3 regions of the Mesorhizobium sp. M0306 genome follow, and region 3 is predicted to be linked to each of the others. Evidence: riboswitches for the same ligand, from Rfam matches in the RefSeq annotation. Region 3 holds a riboswitch; each other region holds the start of a gene.

Region 1 (5,623 bases), on a different contig from region 3:
CCTGCCCGATCACATCAGCGCTCGGCCCGAGGACCTGCCGCGGCTAATCGATGGAATGGCGGCCTTCGATCAGGGCCCCGCGCAGAACCTTGATGCAGTCATAGCCGCCGCAATCCTCGCCTTCGGCTTTGTCTACATCCACCCGTTCGAGGACGGAAACGGCCGCATTCACCGCTACCTAATCCACCACGTCCTTGCCATGCGCGGCTTCAATCCGCCGGGAGTGGTCTTTCCCGTCTCGGCCGCGATCCTGGACCAGATCAACGAGTACAGGGGCGTGCTCGAGAGCTATTCGCAGCGCCTTCTGCCGTTGGTGGAATGGGAACCGACGCCGCAATTCAACGTCCGGGTGCTGAATGACACCGGTGATTTCTACCGGTTCTTCGATGCAACCCCGCACGCCGAATTCCTCTATGCCTGCGTTCGGCGGACGATCGAACGGGACCTTCCCGAGGAAACCGCATTTCTGCAGCGCTACGATCAATTCCGGCAGCAGGTGGACGCCTTTATCGAGATGCCCGAGCGGTTGACCGATCTGCTCTTCCGTTTTCTTCACCAGAATGATGGACATCTGTCGAACCGCGCGCGCGAAAAGGAATTCGCCGCGCTGACCAGTGACGAGGCAGGAAGAATCGAGGCGATCTACGCGCAAACCTTTGGTGCCCATTGAAGGCGTGATCATCAGGATCGATTTTTAGTCCGACCGTTTGCGATTCCCTTGTCCCTGCCTTCATCTCCCACGCTTGACTTGTCGCCGAGACATGCACGATTTTTTCCGCACGGTCTGACCGGCCGCCGATCGGCCGCGGCCAGAACGCGCTTGACAAACCGGCGCCGGCCCGTTCAACCTGACGCATTCACCAGGGGAGTCCCGGCAAGGGGCTGAGATACTGCTTGCTTTCGCGGCGCAGTGACCCGTTGAACCTGATCCAGTTCATACTGGCGTAGGGACGGTGCAAGCGCTTTGCGGGAGTTTACGCCCCAGGTCCTGTTTCGGCAGGTCGACAGAAGCGTCTTTTCATCCTTCCGGCACAGAACTGGGTCTCCAATGCATGAGCAAAGGAGCCTCAAGATGAATGCCCTCACTCCCGCCGTCTCGACGGGACCGCTGCCAGCCTCGCGGAAAATCCACAAGCCCGGCGTCCTCCATCCGCAGATCAGGGTGCCGATGCGCGAAATCTCCGTCCATCCAACGGCCGGCGAGCCGCCCGTCACCGTCTACGATCCGTCCGGCCCCTATACCGACCCGGCTGTCGAAACCAGCATTGAAAACGGTCTTGCCCGGCTTCGCCACGAATGGATCACGGCGCGCGGCGATGTCGAGGCCTATGACGGCCGCCGCGTGCGGCCGGAGGACAACGGATTTGTGACCGGTGAGCGCCTGACGCCGGAATTTCCCATTCGCAACCGGCCACTCAGGGCCAAGGCAGGCAAGGCGGTGACCCAGCTTGGCTATGCGCGCGCCGGCATCATCACCCCCGAGATGGAGTTCGTCGCCATCCGCGAGAACTTCGGCCGTCAGATGTTGCGCGGCAAGCTGCAGCGCGACGGCGAAGCCTTCGGCGCGGCCATCCCCGATTTCGTAACGCCGGAGTTCGTGCGCGACGAGGTGGCGCGCGGACGCGCGATCATTCCCGCCAACATCAATCATCCCGAGAGCGAGCCGATGATCATCGGCCGCAATTTCCTGGTCAAGATCAACGCCAATATCGGTAATTCGGCGGTCACCTCCTCGATGGCCGAGGAAGTGGAAAAGATGGTGTGGGCGATCCGCTGGGGCGCCGACACGGTGATGGACCTGTCGACTGGCCGCAACATCCACAACATCCGCGAATGGATCGTGCGCAATGCGCCGGTGCCGATCGGCACGGTGCCGCTCTACCAGGCGCTGGAGAAGGTGGGCGGCATCGCCGAGGATCTGAGCTGGGAGGTCTATCGAGACACGCTGATCGAGCAGGCCGAACAAGGCGTCGACTACTTCACCATCCATGCCGGTGTGCGGCTGCATTACATCCCGCTGACCGTCGACCGGGTCACGGGCATTGTCTCGCGCGGCGGCTCAATCATGGCCAAATGGTGCCTGCACCATCACCGGGAAAGCTTCCTCTACGAGCATTTCGCGGAAATCTGCGACATCTGCCGCGGCTATGACGTCTCCTTCTCGCTCGGCGACGGGCTTCGTCCGGGCTCGATCGCCGACGCCAATGATGCGGCGCAATTCGCCGAGCTGGAAACGCTCGGTGAATTGACGAAGATCGCCTGGGCAAAGGACTGCCAGGTGATGATCGAGGGGCCGGGCCACGTGCCGATGCACAAGATCAAACAGAACATGGACAAGCAGCTCGCCGTCTGCGGTGAGGCGCCGTTCTATACGCTTGGCCCGCTGACGACCGACATCGCGCCAGGCTACGACCACATCACCTCAGGTATCGGCGCCGCCATGATCGGCTGGTTCGGCACAGCCATGCTCTGCTACGTCACGCCCAAGGAGCATCTTGGCCTTCCCGATCGCGACGACGTCAAGACCGGCGTAATCACCTACAAGATCGCCGCCCATGCCGCCGATCTGGCGAAGGGTCATCCGGCTGCAAAGGTTAGGGATGATGCCCTTTCCCGGGCGCGCTTCGAGTTCCGCTGGGAGGACCAGTTCAACCTGTCGCTCGATCCCGAAACCGCGCGGTCCTTCCACGACCAGACCTTGCCCAAGGAGGCGCACAAGCTGGCACATTTCTGCTCGATGTGCGGTCCGAAATTCTGTTCCATGCGTATCTCTCACGATATCCGCACGGAGGCCCAAAAAGAGGGAATGGCCGCGATGGCGGCGAAATACCGCGAGGGCGGCGACCTCTACGTGCCCTCGGACGAGACCGGCGCACCGCTTGTGCCGGAGGCACATGAGCGATCATGAGACTGCTGGTCAAAGGGGCTGGCGTCGGCGGCCTCACCGTCGCCTTCGAACTCGCCACGCGCGGCGCGGCTGTGACCGTTGCCGAGACAAGGCACAGCCTTGGCGGCAATGCGTCATGGTTCGCCGGCGGTATGCTGGCGCCATGGTGCGAGCGTGAAAGCGCGGAGCAGCCAGTGCTGGATCTCGGACGCGATGCCGCCGACTGGTGGGATGCGGTACTGCCGGGTCACGTGACACGGGCCGGAACCCTGGTCGTGGCCGCGCCGCGCGATGCGGGCGAGCTCGACCGGTTCGCCAGCCGCACCTCGGGTCATCGGCGTGTCGATGAAGATGAAATCGTGTTGCTCGAGCCCGACCTCGCCGGCCGCTTCCGCCGCGGACTGCTCTTCCCCGACGAAGCCCATCTCGACCCGCGTCAGGCGATGGCGGCACTTCATGATAGGCTGGCGGCGATGGGCGTCGAGTTCCACTTCGGCGCCGACGCTTCGGCTGTTTCCGGTTTCGATCGCCAGATCGAATGCACGGGAATGGCGGCGGGCGATGACCGACTGCGCGGCGTTCGCGGCGAGATGCTAATCCTGAATACGCCTGATGTCTCGCTGTCGCGCCCAGTCAGGCTGCTTCATCCGCGCTTTCCGCTTTATGCGGTGCCACGCACCGACCACCGTTTCATGATCGGCGCGACGATGATTGAAAGCCAGTCTGTCGGACCGGTCACGGCGCGATCGATGATGGAGCTGCTGGGTGCCGCCTATGCCCTCCATCCGGCCTTTGGCGAGGCCGAGATCGTTGAAACCGGTGTTGGCGTCCGTCCAGCCTTTCCCGACAACCTGCCGCGCGTGGAAACGAACGGCGAGATCATAGCGATCAACGGACTCTATCGTCACGGCTTTCTCCTCGCCCCCGCTATGGCGCGCCAGGCTGCCGACCTGATTTTCAGTCAAGACAGAACCAAGGAGCTTGCCCATGAAACTAACGGTCAATGGCGAAGCGCATGAGGTTGCCGCCACCACGCTGGCGGAGCTGCTTGCCGCGCTCGACTATGAGGGCGATTGGCTGGCGACGGCCGTCAACAGCGACCTCGTGCACAAAGCCAACCGGGCGGAATTCCAGTTGAGCGACGGCGACCGGATCGAAATCCTCTCGCCGATGCAGGGAGGCTAGCATGTTCGATCTTCTCGGGACAACGCTTCCCTCCCGCCTGCTTCTCGGCACGGCTCAGTATCCTTCGCCGGCCATCCTTGCCGATGCGGTCAAGGCGTCAGGCACGTCGGTGGTGACCGTCTCCTTGCGACGTGAGATGGCAGGCCGCAGGGAAGGCGAAAAATTCTGGTCGCTGATCCGCTCGCTTGGCACGAGAATCCTTGCCAACACCGCAGGCTGCCACTCCGTCAAGGAAGCGGTCACAACCGCGAAGATGGCGCGCGAGATCTTCGGGACGACCTGGATCAAGCTCGAAGTGATCGGCGACCACGACACGCTGCAGCCGGATGTGTTCGGTCTGGTCGAAGCCGCCCGCATCCTGTACGAGGACGGTTTTGCGGTATTCCCCTATACCACCGACGACCTTGTTGTCGCCGAGCGGCTGCTTGCGGCGGGCTGCAAGGCCTTGATGCCGTGGTGCGCACCGATCGGTTCCGCCCTCGGGCCGATCAACCTCATGGCGCTGCGCTCGATGCGTGGGCATTTCCCCGACGTTCCCATGATCGTGGATGCCGGGCTCGGACGGCCGTCGCACGCGGCGACCGTCATGGAACTCGGCTTTGACGCCGTGCTCCTGAACACGGCGGTCGCCAAGGCGGCCGATCCGGTCGGCATGGCGCGTGCTTTCGGCAAGGCGGTCGAGGCCGGTCGTGAGGCCTTCTGCTCGGGAATGCTCGAACCGCGCGACGTCGCCGTGCCGTCGACGCCGGCGATCGGCAGGGCAGTTTTTTCATGAAGCTCGATCCCTTCTACCTGATCGTCGACAGCGCTGCCTGGATCGAACGGCTAGTGCCGCTTGGCGTCAGGCTGGTGCAACTGCGCATCAAGACCATAGATGAGGCCAGGTTGTGCACCGAAATCCGGAAGGCGAAGGCCCTGTGCGCCGAGCACCAGTGCCAGCTCATCGTGAACGATCATTGGCGCCTGGCAATCGAGGAGGGCTGCGACTTCGTGCATCTCGGCCAGGAAGATCTGCAAACCGCCGACCTCTCAAGGATACGGTCAGCCGGTGTCAGGCTCGGGTTGAGCACGCATGATCATGTCGAGCTGGCGATGGCCATTTTTGCCGATCCCGACTATGTTGCGCTGGGTCCGATCTATCCCACCATCTTGAAGAAAATGAAGTGGGCACCGCAAGGGCTAGAGCGGATCAGCGAGTGGAAGCGGCGGGTGGCGCCAATCCCATTAGTCACTATCGGCGGCCTCAACCCTGGCCGCCTCGATGGCGTCTTTGAAGCCGGCGCCGACAGCGCCGCAGTGGTCACCGACATCACTTTGAGCTCCGATCCCGAAGCGCGCACCAGGGAATGGATCGAAAAGACGGACCGATGGCGATGAGACGAGAACCGCATGTGCTTGTCGTTGGCGGATCGGATTCCAGCGGGGGTGCTGGAATAGCACGCGATATCGAAACGATCGCATCCATTGGCGTGCGCACCTGTCTGGCCGTCACAGCGCTAACGGTGCAAACGCACGACGCCGTGACGGAAATTCATCATTCTCCACCAAGCC
Region 2 (5,623 bases), on a different contig from region 3:
CGACGCGCTGCCGCTCGCCGCCGGAGAGTTCGCGCGGCAGCCGGCTTTCCTTGCCGGCAAGGCCGACGCGCTTCAGCGCTGCGGCGATTGCGGCGCGATCGGCCTCGCTCAGCCTGAGCGAAGGCGAGCGGCCGAGCCCGACATTCTGCTCGACGGAAAGATGGGCAAACAGGTTGTTTTCCTGGAACACCATCGATACCGGCCGCGCTGAAGGCGGCGCAGTGCTGACATCGGCGCCACCGATCAGCACCCGGCCCGACCGCGGCGCCTCGAAACCGGCCACCAGATTGAGCAGCGTCGACTTTCCCGAACCGCTCGGCCCCATGATGGCGGTGATCTCCGACGCCGGGAAATCGACATCGAATGTAAGCGGCGTTTCACCATAGCTGAACGAGACATTGTCGAGCCGCACCGCCGCGCCTTTTTCCACCGAAATGGACCGTTCCGGGCTGATCGGCATCATGATTTCTCCCTCCTTCCCAGCAAGTCCGCGGTCAGCACCAGCGCCAGGCAGACAAGGCCGAGCAGCAGCGCCAGCCCGGCCGCATCCTCGGTGCGGTAACTGCCCATGCGCGCCAGCAGCAGGTAGGGCAAGGTCTGCACGGAATCGCTGCCGAACAGCGCAATGACGCCAAGATCGCCGAGCGACAGCGCCATGGCGAAAGCGAAGCCGGTGGCGAGCGGCCGCCGCAGCGACGGCCACTCGACCAGCCGCAACCGGTTCCAGCCCGAGATGCCAAGCTGTGCGCAGAGCCGTTCGTGGCGTTCGCTCGCCGCGTCATAGGCAGGGCGGATGGCGCGGATGGCGAATGGCATCGCCATCACCGCATTGACCGCAACGACCATGACGGGGGCGATCGCAAAGACATCGCTGACGGTGCGCAGGAGCAGGAACCAGCCGGCGCCGATGACGATGGGCGGCACCACCAGGACGAACCCCGCACCGGTGTCGGCCAGATGTTCGAGCAGTGTCCGCCGGCCTGTTCGCCGGGTGAGCGCCAGCGCCCGGCGCGCCATGACCAGCGACAGCGACAACGCAACAGAGAGCAGCGCCGATAGAAGGGAGAGCACGCCACTGGTCGCCGTCGCTTGCCGCACCGCGCTGTCGCCGGCCAGGCGGCCGAGATCGGCGCCAAGCCCGGCTGCCAGCGTCGCCGCCATCGGCCCGGCGACAAACAGCAATGCCAGCCCGATCACCAGCGCGTTCAGCCCGGTCTCGGCCGCACCGGCTGAAAAATACCGGCGCGGCGCCACCGGTAGATTGGCGTCCCCGACCATATTGGCGCCGAGCCGCGTCAAGGCCAGCACGACGACGAAGGTCAGGGCAATCTGCAGCAGGGTGAGCGTCACCGCCCGCGCCGGGTCGAAGTCGAAACGCAGCGCCTGGTAGATGGCAACCTCCAGCGTCGTCGCGCTGGGTCCGCCGCCGAGTGTAAGCACGATGGTGAAGGAGGTGATGCACAGCATGAAAACGAGCCCGGCAACGCCCGGCAAGGCCGCACGCAGCGGCGGCCATTCGATCAGCCGAAAGGCCGGCGCAGCGCCCATGCCAAGCTGGCTCGCCAGCCGCCATTGGTTGGCCGGCACGGTCTGCAACGCTTCAAGGAACAGCCGCGTTGCCAGCGGCAGATTGAAAAAAACATGGGCCACGAGAATGCCCGACAGGCCGTAGATGCCGGGCCAGCTCTGGCCGCCTAGCGCGCCGAGCGTGCCGGCAAAATAGCCGGCGCGGCCATAGAGCGCCAGGACACCGAGTGCGGCAACAATGGCCGGCAGCGCCAGCGGCACGGCGAAAAGCTGCAGGATGAAGCCTCGCCCGAAAAACTGTGGATGCCGCGACAGGGCACGCGCGACGAACAGCGCCGGCGCGACGGAGAGCAGCGTCGAAAGGACCGCCTGCCAGAGCGTGAAACGGGCGACGCGCAAGAGATAGGAATCGAAAGCGGAGGCGGCGCCGGACAGGTCGCGTGTGGCTTCGACGACGAGCCCGGCGAATGCCCCGCCGATCAGCAGCGCGATGGCGGCGAGCGCGACGATGCCGGCAGTGACGCGGGAGTCAGGACGGCGAGCCTGCATTTCGCGCTACCCAGCTTAACGATGGGTGCTGAGAGGAGGAACTTGGCTGAGGTCGTGTTCCCGCCCACCCCCCTCTGGCCTACCGGCCATCTCCCCCGCAAGGGGGGAGATCGGCAGCTTCGTTGCCCCGCTCATTCCTGCCGCAGTGGAGATTGGCGAAAGCGGCTGAGAGCTCAATCTCCCCCCTTGCGGGGGAGATGGCCGGCAGGCCAGAGGGGGGTGGGCGGGAACGAACACCATATGGAATCCTACTTGCTCATCGCCGCAAGCCACTCATCGACCCAAGCCTTACGATTTGCCGCGACCTCTTCCGGGCTGAACAGCAAGGTCTTGGTCGGCTTGACCAGCTTGTCGAACGCCGGGTTGAGCGGCTTGTCGGTTTTGCCGGCCGGGAACATCCAGTTGGTTTCGGGAATGACGTCCTGGAATTTTGGCCCGGTCATGAAGGCAATGAAGTTTTCCGCCAGCGGGTTCTTCGCGCCCTTGGTGGTGATCCCCGCAACCTCGATCTGCAGATATTCGCCCTCCTCGAAGGACGCCGCCTGGTAGCGCTCGGTGTTTTCGGCGACCATGTGGTAGGCTGGCGACGTGGTGTAGGACAGCACCATCGGCGCCTCACCCTTGGTGAACAGGCCATAGGCCTCGCTCCAGCCCGGCGTCACCGTCAGCACCTTCGCCTTGAGCTTGGCCCAGGCTTCGGGCGCCTTGTCGCCATAGACCGACTTGACCCACAACAGCAGGCCAAGGCCCGGCGTCGAGGTGCGCGGATCCTGGATGACGATCTTCTCTCCGGCATCGCCCTCGACCAATTCCCTGAGGCTCTTCGGCGGGCTCTTCAGTTTTTCGGTATCGTAGACGACGGCGAAATAGCCATAGTCGAACGGCACGAAAATATCGTCGCTCCAGGCTCCCGGGACGCTGACGCCCGACACAGCGCCGTGCGGCGAAAACAGGCCGGTTGCCTTGGCGTCCGCAGTCAAATTGGTATCGAGGCCAAGCACGATATCGGCCTTGGTCGCGGCGCCTTCCAGCTTCACACGGTTGAGCAGCGCGACGCCGTCGGCGGCCGAGACGAATTCGACGACGCAGTTGCATTCGGCCTCGAAGGCCTTCTTCACCGCCGGTCCCGGACCCCACTCGGCGGTAAAGCTTTCATAGGTATAGACGGTCAGCTTATCCTGTGCCGATGCCTGCCCTGGCAGGGCCAGCGCGGATGCTGCAAGCAGGATAATCGAGACAAGAGAGTGGAAAAAACTGCGCATCGGCGCCTCCTTCGTTCGCGTTGAAAGGAATTGAGGCGTCGGGCTGTCCGAAACGTCTAATCCCTCCGCCGGTACAAACCGGATCAGGTTCAGCGGGTTGGCAGTCTTGCCTCTCAGCCGGTCCGCGAAGATCGCGTCCGGCACCCCGTTAGAGCGTTGCGACACATAGGCCCGGCCGAAGTGCTGCGCAAGCGGAAGTTTGCCGAGCATCCAAAGCCCAGCCTTCCGTTTCGTCTGCCGTTTCATCTTCCGTTTCCGGGGCAGGGCTGGTAAGGGCCACGAGATATGAGCACATTCACCATCCTGCTTGGCGGCGATCTCATCCGCACGCCGCTGCTCGACCGCCAGGTCGAAGGCTCCCGCGTTATCGCCGCCGATGCCGGCATCGGCCATGCCCGCATGCTGGGCCTGAGGCCGGAACTCTGGGTCGGCGATTTCGATTCCGTGCCTGCCGATTTGCCGGAGGATCTGGCCGCCGTGCCACGGCAGGTGTTTCCCGCCGAAAAGGACAAGACCGACGGTGAACTCGCTATCGCCGCCGCGCTCGAACGCGGTGCTACCAGCCTTGTGCTCGCAGGCGCCTTCGGCGGCAAACGCACCGACCACATCTTCCTGCATCTGGCGCTGAGCGTCCGGCTGGCGGAAGGCGGAACGGAAGTGCTTTTGACCAGCGGCGCACAGGAAGGCATTCCCTTGCTGCCCGGAAAGGTTGGCTTCGACTATGCCGACGGCACACTGTTTTCGGTGCTCGGCTTTTCGGATCTTGCCGGCCTGACAGTCACCGGCGCCAAATGGCCGCTCGCCCATGTCGAGGTTGCCTTCGGGTCGTCGCTGACCATTTCCAATGAGGTCAAGGGCCGGCTGGAAATCGCGCTGGCCAGCGGCCGCGCGCTGCTGCTCGCGCATCCTTTTCCCCTACCTGAAAGCTGATATGGCGCCGCCGCTTCTCAATCTCGACGAGATAAAGCTGACCTTTGGCGGCACGCCGCTGCTCGACGGTGCCGCCCTGACGGCTTCGGCTGGCGACAAGATCGCCCTGGTTGGCCGCAACGGCTCGGGCAAGTCGACGCTCCTCAAGATCGCTGCCGGGCTGATCGAACCGCAGGACGGCGAAGTCTTCCGCCAGCCCTCGGCGACTGTGCGCTATTTGCCGCAAATGCCCGACATGGACGGTTTTGCGACCATTCGCGCCTATGTCGAGGCGGGGCTCGGACCCGCCGACGATCCCTACCGCGCCACCTATCTGATGGAGCATCTCGGCCTGTCCGGCGAGGAACGGCCGAACGACCTCTCCGGCGGCGAGGCGCGGCGCGCGGCCCTCGCCCGCGTCATGGCGCCGGAGCCCGACATTCTCCTCCTCGATGAGCCGACCAATCATCTCGACCTTTCGGTCATCGAATGGCTGGAGGAGGAGCTTGCCCGCACCTCCTCGGCGCTGGTCGTCATCTCGCATGACCGCCGTTTTCTCGAACGCGTGTCGCGCGCCACAATCTGGCTCGACCGCGGCCAGACCCGCCGCCTCGACAAGGGCTTTGCTTATTTCGAGGAATGGCGCGACACGGTGCTGGAGGAGGAAGAGCGCGAGCAGCACAAGCTCGGCCGCCAGATCGTGCGCGAGGAGCACTGGCTGCGCTATGGCGTGACGGCAAGGCGCAAGCGCAACATGCGCCGGCTCGGTGAGTTGCAGACCATGCGACAGCGCTTTCGCGGCCATCGCGGCGCCGAGGGTGCGGCGACAATGACAGCCAGCGACGCCGCCGAATCCGGCAAGCTGGTGATCGAAGCCAAGAACATTGAGAAGAGCTTTGGCGATCTGACGGTGGTCAAGGGATTTTCGACACGCATCCAGCGCGGCGATCGCGTCGGCCTGGTCGGGCCAAACGGCGCCGGCAAGACGACGCTGTTGAAGATGCTGACCGGCGAATTGAAGCCGGACGCGGGCACGGTTCGGCTCGGCACCAATCTGGAGATCGCCACGCTCGACCAGAAGCGCGAGGCCGTCGATCCGCAGGAGACACTGGCGCAGTATCTCACCGACGGGCGCGGCGAGAACCTCGTCATCAATGGCGAGCAGCGCCACGTCGTCTCTTACATGAAGGACTTCCTGTTCAAGCCGGAACAGGCACGCACGCCGGTGCGCGAGCTTTCGGGCGGCGAGCGGGCACGGCTGATTCTCGCACGCGTCTTGGCGCGGCCGGCAAACCTGCTTGTGCTCGACGAGCCGACCAACGACCTCGACATGGAGACGCTGGAACTGCTGCAGGAACTGGTCGCCGGCTTTGCCG
Region 3 (5,623 bases):
GGCACGTAGAGATCGCCGCCCTCGCGGTATTTCGCCGCCATCGCCGCCATGCCCTCTTTCTGTGCCTCGGCGCGGATGTCGTGAGAGATACGCATCGAGCAGAATTTCGGCCCGCACATCGAGCAGAAATGCGCCAGCTTGTGCGCCTCCTTGGGCAAGGTCTGGTCGTGGAAGGACCGTGCGGTTTCGGGGTCGAGCGACAGGTTGAACTGGTCCTCCCAGCGGAACTCGAAGCGCGCGCGGGAAAGGGCGTCATCCCTGACTTTCGCCGCCGGGTGGCCCTTCGCCAGGTCGGCCGCGTGCGCTGCGATCTTGTAGGTGATCACGCCGGTCTTGACGTCATCGCGGTCGGGAAGGCCGAGATGCTCCTTGGGCGTGACGTAGCAGAGCATGGCCGTTCCGAACCAGCCGATCATCGCCGCGCCGATGCCGGAAGTGATGTGGTCGTAGCCCGGCGCGATGTCGGTCGTCAGCGGTCCAAGCGTATAGAACGGCGCCTCGCCGCAAACGGCGAGTTGCTTGTCCATGTTCTGCTTGATCTTGTGCATCGGCACGTGGCCAGGCCCCTCGATCATCACCTGGCAATCCTTCGCCCAGGCGATCTTCGTCAGCTCGCCAAGCGTTTCCAGCTCGGCGAACTGCGCCGCATCGTTGGCATCGGCGATCGAGCCGGGACGAAGGCCGTCGCCGAGCGAGAAGGAGACGTCATAGGCGCCGCAGATGTCGCAGATCTCCGCGAAGTGCTCGTAGAGGAAGCTTTCCCGGTGATGGTGCAGGCACCATTTTGCCATGATCGAGCCACCGCGCGAGACGATACCCGTGACCCGGTCAACGGTCAGCGGGATGTAATGCAGCCGCACGCCGGCGTGGATGGTGAAATAGTCAACGCCTTGCTCGGCCTGCTCGATCAACGTGTCGCGGTAGACCTCCCAGGTCAGGTCCTCGGCGATGCCACCAACCTTTTCGAGCGCCTGGTAGAGCGGCACCGTGCCGATCGGCACCGGCGAGTTGCGCACGATCCATTCGCGGATGTTGTGGATGTTGCGGCCGGTCGACAGATCCATCACCGTGTCGGCGCCCCAGCGGATCGCCCACACCATCTTTTCGACCTCTTCAGCCATCGACGATGTGACGGCGGAGTTACCGATATTGGCGTTGATCTTGACCAGGAAATTGCGGCCGATGATCATCGGTTCGCTCTCGGGATGATTGATGTTGGCGGGAATGATCGCGCGTCCGCGCGCCACCTCATCACGCACGAATTCAGGCGTGACGAAGTCGGGGATCGCCGCGCCGAAGGCTTCGCCGTCGCGCTCGAGCTTGCCGCGCCGGATCTCGCGGCCAAGGTTCTCGCGGACGGCGACGAACTCCATTTCGGGTGTGATGATGCCGGCGCGTGCATAGGCAAGCTGCGTCACCCTCTTGCCTGCTTTGGCTCTGAGCGGTCGGTGGCGGATGGGAAATTCTGGCGTCAGGCGTTCGCCCGTCGCGAATCCGTTGTCCTCCGGCCGGACGTGGCGGCCGTCACAGTCCTCGACATCGCCGCGCGCCAAGATCCATTCGTGGCGAAGCCGGGCCAGGCCTTTTTGGATGCTGGTTTCGACAGCCGGATCGGTATAGGAGCCCGACGGGTCGTAGACGGTGACGGGCGGTTCGCCGGCTGTCGGATGGACGGAGATTTCGCGCATCGGCACCCTGATCTGCGGGTGGATGGCACCGGGCTTGTGGATCTTACGCGAAGCAGGCAGCGGTCCCGTTGAGACGGCTGGGGTGAGGGCATTCATCTTGAGGCTCCTTTGCTCATGCATTGGAGACCCAGTTCTGTGCCGGAAGGATGAAAAGACGCTTCTGTCGACCTGCCGAAACAGGACCTCGGGCGTGAACTCCCGCAGAGCGCTTGCACCGTCCCTACGCCAGTATGAACTGGATCAGGTTCAACGGGTCACTGCGCCGCGAAAGCCAGCAGTATCTCAGCCCCTTGCCGGGACTCCCCTGGTGAATGCCTCAAGTTGAACGGGCCGGCGTTGTCTTGTCAAGCGCATGTTCGTCCTGCGGCGGCGGTGGGCGGCAATCAAATTGGGCCCAAATTGGGCCGACGGCCTCGCCATGGGTCGCGGAGAAGTTCCGCGGGAGATAGGGCAGGTGTGGCCAAAGCTGCATTTGCCTCGTCAAACTTGATGTGACATTGACGTAGACGGAACTGCTGCGTTTCAAGGATCTTAAGCCGTCAACGCCTGATCGGAACAGAACTGGTGGGCCGCCCGAACGCCCCACAAACATCGTGCTCTCGATCACCTCTTATTGTCGCCGGAAAAGGGGTGATCGACCAATCGATCAAGTCGACCGCTCGCTGAAGGGCGCCCTCGGTTTCAGCACGGCTGGGCGAAGTGGCAATGACATGTCCAATCCAGTCTCGGAAATCCCCCTTCCTGACGATCGGTGTCTTGGGTTCAACATTCAATTTGACCTCGGCCACACCTGATATAGCAGCTGCCTGAGTGTCGCCACCAATCCAGTCGAGGGTGCCATCTTGATCAGGAAGCAGGAATCGCGCGGCCGCAGTATGCGAATGCTTTTTGCGCAGATCCCATTCCTCGCCAATGACAAGCTTGATGTGCTCGGTTACGAGGTCGACACCGTAAGCTAACTGGACCAGCTGAGGGTCGGGCGCGCCACTAAGACGCGGATTGATTTCAATGACAACTGGACCGCGTTTCGTGCACCGGAGTTCAATGTTAGTTGGCCCCCAGCCAAGGCCGAGAGCCCGCAAACAGCTCAGCGAAACATCGGCGATGCGCTCACGCTCCTGATCAGTCAGCAGGGCCGGATAGGTCACCTCACGAATGACGAAATGGGGGAGGGGACCAAAGTCATTGGCGCAAATCGCAACGACCTCATTCCCCATAACATTAATGCTATAGAACGGGCCCTGTGCGAATTCTTCGACGAGTATTTTCGGTGTAGACCGCCATATGTGCTTTCCGCCCAATAGATAAGTCGTATGTTCGGCTACGTCTTCGAGGCTGCGGCACAATCGGACACCGATGCTGCCGCTGCCTACTGCCGGCTTAAGAATCACGGGCAGGCCGATCTCTGCAGCCGAGCTTTCTACCTCCGCCGCATTCGTTGCCAACCGATAGGCCGGTATTGGAACGCCGGCCTGCGCGAGGAGTTGGCGTTGCTTGAATTTGTCGCAGCTTCGTTCAATCGATTCAGGGTTCGGTCCCGGTAGATCGAAATGCCGGCAAAGCTTGCCAACTGTCGCATAGATCGATTCATGGTCCCCGGCAAAGCCAGTAATGCCAGCAATGTCGTGGGTAGCACGCAGCCGCGAACATTCGCGGACCAACGCTTCGAGATTGCCAGTGTCGACACGGATTGCCTCAACGTTTTCCGCCGAAAGATAGTCGTACCGAGGTGGATCAGCCGTCAGAGTAATTGGATGAAGACCAAGACACTGAGCCGCTTGGACGTATAGCTGACCAGTACCCCTATGGCCTTCGACCAATATGAGCGCTCTTCTTCTTACCATTGCTGTTAATCCCGATGTTGCGTGCTGGCGGCGGTCCGAGGGTACCGGCGTCACTTTTATGGCCGTGCCGGACCTCAGACTCGCGGTGCCGTACCATTGTCAACGACTGACGGTTGTAAAAATCTTGTAAATTGATTTGAAGGATCTGTTGCAGCGTTGTTGATTAGGGCGGCGTCGGAGGCTTGCTCCGTTCAAACCAGGTTAGCTGCGGTTGGTGTGTGATCCCGTGGGCCTGGGCGTGACCTACCCCTCGGGTAGGGCACGCCAAGCCACATCAAACTCGCAGCACAAGAACATGCGCTCTGGTCATACCGGCTCATGGTGAGCCCTGAATCTGGAACCGGCCCGATGTGTAAGCAGCGAGTCGTCAAACGGCCCCATTCAATCATGGAGTCACATCATTTAAGATCGCGAAAGCTGTCATTGCGGGTTACGGAACTGCTTTCCGATGACATTCGAAGATGCGATCGGGCGTCAGAACCGGATCGCGGACCGCCGCTTCCACCTCGGCGAGCCCGGCTGATATAATCAGGTCTGAGGCTGCGCGCCCTGTCGTTCCCAGCATTTACATTAGGCAGCCTTGCCAAGATTGTCCCGCTGCAGAACCTGCCTGAGCGCATCGACGAACGTCCGAATATCTGTCGTACTATGGGCAGGCGTAACCGTCACCCTGAACCGCTCGGTTCCCACCGGAACACTCGGCGCCAGAATTGGCTGAACGTATATTCCATGCTGATCTAGAAGCTGGCGGGACGCTTCCTTGCAACGGAATGGATCACCAATAAGCACAGGAATGATGTGGCTTCGGGTCGGCATGACGGGGATGCCCGCCTCTTTCAGCAATCCGACTAAAAGTTTCGTTTTCCGGTGCAGATCAATTCGTTCTGAATCTGAATCGCGAAGATGGCGCAGCGCTTCCAGCGCACCAGCCGCTAGGGCTGGCGCAAGCGCCGTGGTGAAAATGAAACCTATCGAGAAGCTTCGTATGCTGTCAACAATGGAGGCAGGTCCGGTCACATAACCCCCCATCGAGCCGAACGCCTTACCTAGCGTTCCTTCGATGATGGTTGGACGATCCATGATGCCAAGTTCCGCGGCAATGCCGGCGCCTTTCGGACCGTACATTCCCGATGCATGAACTTCATCCAGAAACGTCATTGCGCCAAATTCGTCCGCCATGTCACAGATATCTTTGATCGGTGAAATGTCACCGTCCATTGAATATACCGATTCAAAAACAATGATCTTGGGTCTTGCAGGATTTACACTGCGCAGAAGCTCCCGCAAATGCGCAACGTCGTTATGCCGGAAGACGCGCTTTTCGGCCCGGCTGTTGCGGCATCCACTAATAATTGAAGCGTGGTTGTGCTCGTCAGAAAAAATAATTGTGTCCGGCATCAAAGATGCCAATGTACTCAATGATGAATCGTTTGAGCTGAAGCCGGAAACAAAAATCAATCCTGCTTCCTTATTGTGGAAACCTGCAAGCTCCCGCTCGAGCAACACGTGATAATGGTTGGTGCCACCAATGTTGCGGGATCCTCCCGATCCTGCGCCGTTGGCATCGATGGCGCGCTTCATTGCCGATAGCACTTTGGGGTGCTGCCCCATACCGAGATAATCATTAGTGCACCAAATGGTTATCTCTTTTCGGCCGTCGGGCCTATTGAGCCAGGCCTTTGGGAAGTTGCCAGACTGACGCTCCAGATCGGCAAATTCACGATACCCGCCACGGCCTTTGAGTTGCTCGATTCTTCCGGCGAAATACTGCACATAATCCAAATCAATCTCCTGTTGGGAAGCCGTTCTTCGGCGCGCTCAGTGCTGCTTCACAGCGCACCTGCGCCGGCCCATCGCGTCGCATCCCTCGACAAGCACCAGCAAGATTGGATTTCGACTACGCGCTTGATCTTGCGGGGGTTTCGGGCGCTCCAGCTAATTCGGGTAACGCGCCCCAAAGTGCAAGTGAAGAGAATGTTAAATCCATTTGTTACTGAAATGTCTGAAATTGCATAGTGTCGCAAGGGATTTCATAATTCTGGCCAGTCGTCGTTCGATTCCTGTCGCGGCCTTGTCAGAGCTGCGCTCGGC

Evidence for each region. Region 3 has a riboswitch for thiamine pyrophosphate ahead of thiC (phosphomethylpyrimidine synthase ThiC). Riboswitches for the same ligand answer to the same signal wherever they lie in the genome.
Region 1: another riboswitch for thiamine pyrophosphate. It lies ahead of thiC (phosphomethylpyrimidine synthase ThiC); the one in region 3 lies ahead of thiC (phosphomethylpyrimidine synthase ThiC).
Region 2: another riboswitch for thiamine pyrophosphate. It lies ahead of thiB (thiamine ABC transporter substrate binding subunit); the one in region 3 lies ahead of thiC (phosphomethylpyrimidine synthase ThiC).

The regions. Positions count from the first base shown of each region.
Region 1 is NZ_JAMYRY010000005.1:183,806-189,428, reverse strand. Features, by position in the region: gene NKI95_RS11060 (Fic family protein) at 1-670, shown strand, start outside; TPP riboswitch at 853-969, shown strand; gene thiC (phosphomethylpyrimidine synthase ThiC) at 1,073-2,908, shown strand; gene thiO (glycine oxidase ThiO) at 2,905-3,906, shown strand; gene thiS (sulfur carrier protein ThiS) at 3,875-4,072, shown strand; gene NKI95_RS11040 (thiazole synthase) at 4,074-4,847, shown strand; gene NKI95_RS11035 (thiamine phosphate synthase) at 4,844-5,449, shown strand; gene NKI95_RS11030 (hydroxymethylpyrimidine/phosphomethylpyrimidine kinase) at 5,440-5,623, shown strand, end outside.
Region 2 is NZ_JAMYRY010000001.1:824,741-830,363, forward strand. Features, by position in the region: gene thiQ (thiamine ABC transporter ATP-binding protein) at 1-463, opposite strand, end outside; gene thiP (thiamine/thiamine pyrophosphate ABC transporter permease) at 460-2,076, opposite strand; gene thiB (thiamine ABC transporter substrate binding subunit) at 2,325-3,338, opposite strand; TPP riboswitch at 3,382-3,496, opposite strand; gene NKI95_RS04295 (thiamine diphosphokinase) at 3,624-4,268, shown strand; gene NKI95_RS04300 (ABC-F family ATP-binding cassette domain-containing protein) at 4,270-5,623, shown strand, end outside.
Region 3 is NZ_JAMYRY010000020.1:79,774-85,396, forward strand. Features, by position in the region: gene thiC (phosphomethylpyrimidine synthase ThiC) at 1-1,784, opposite strand, end outside; TPP riboswitch at 1,888-2,004, opposite strand; gene NKI95_RS23615 (ATP-grasp domain-containing protein) at 2,228-3,532, opposite strand; gene hemA (5-aminolevulinate synthase) at 4,103-5,314, opposite strand.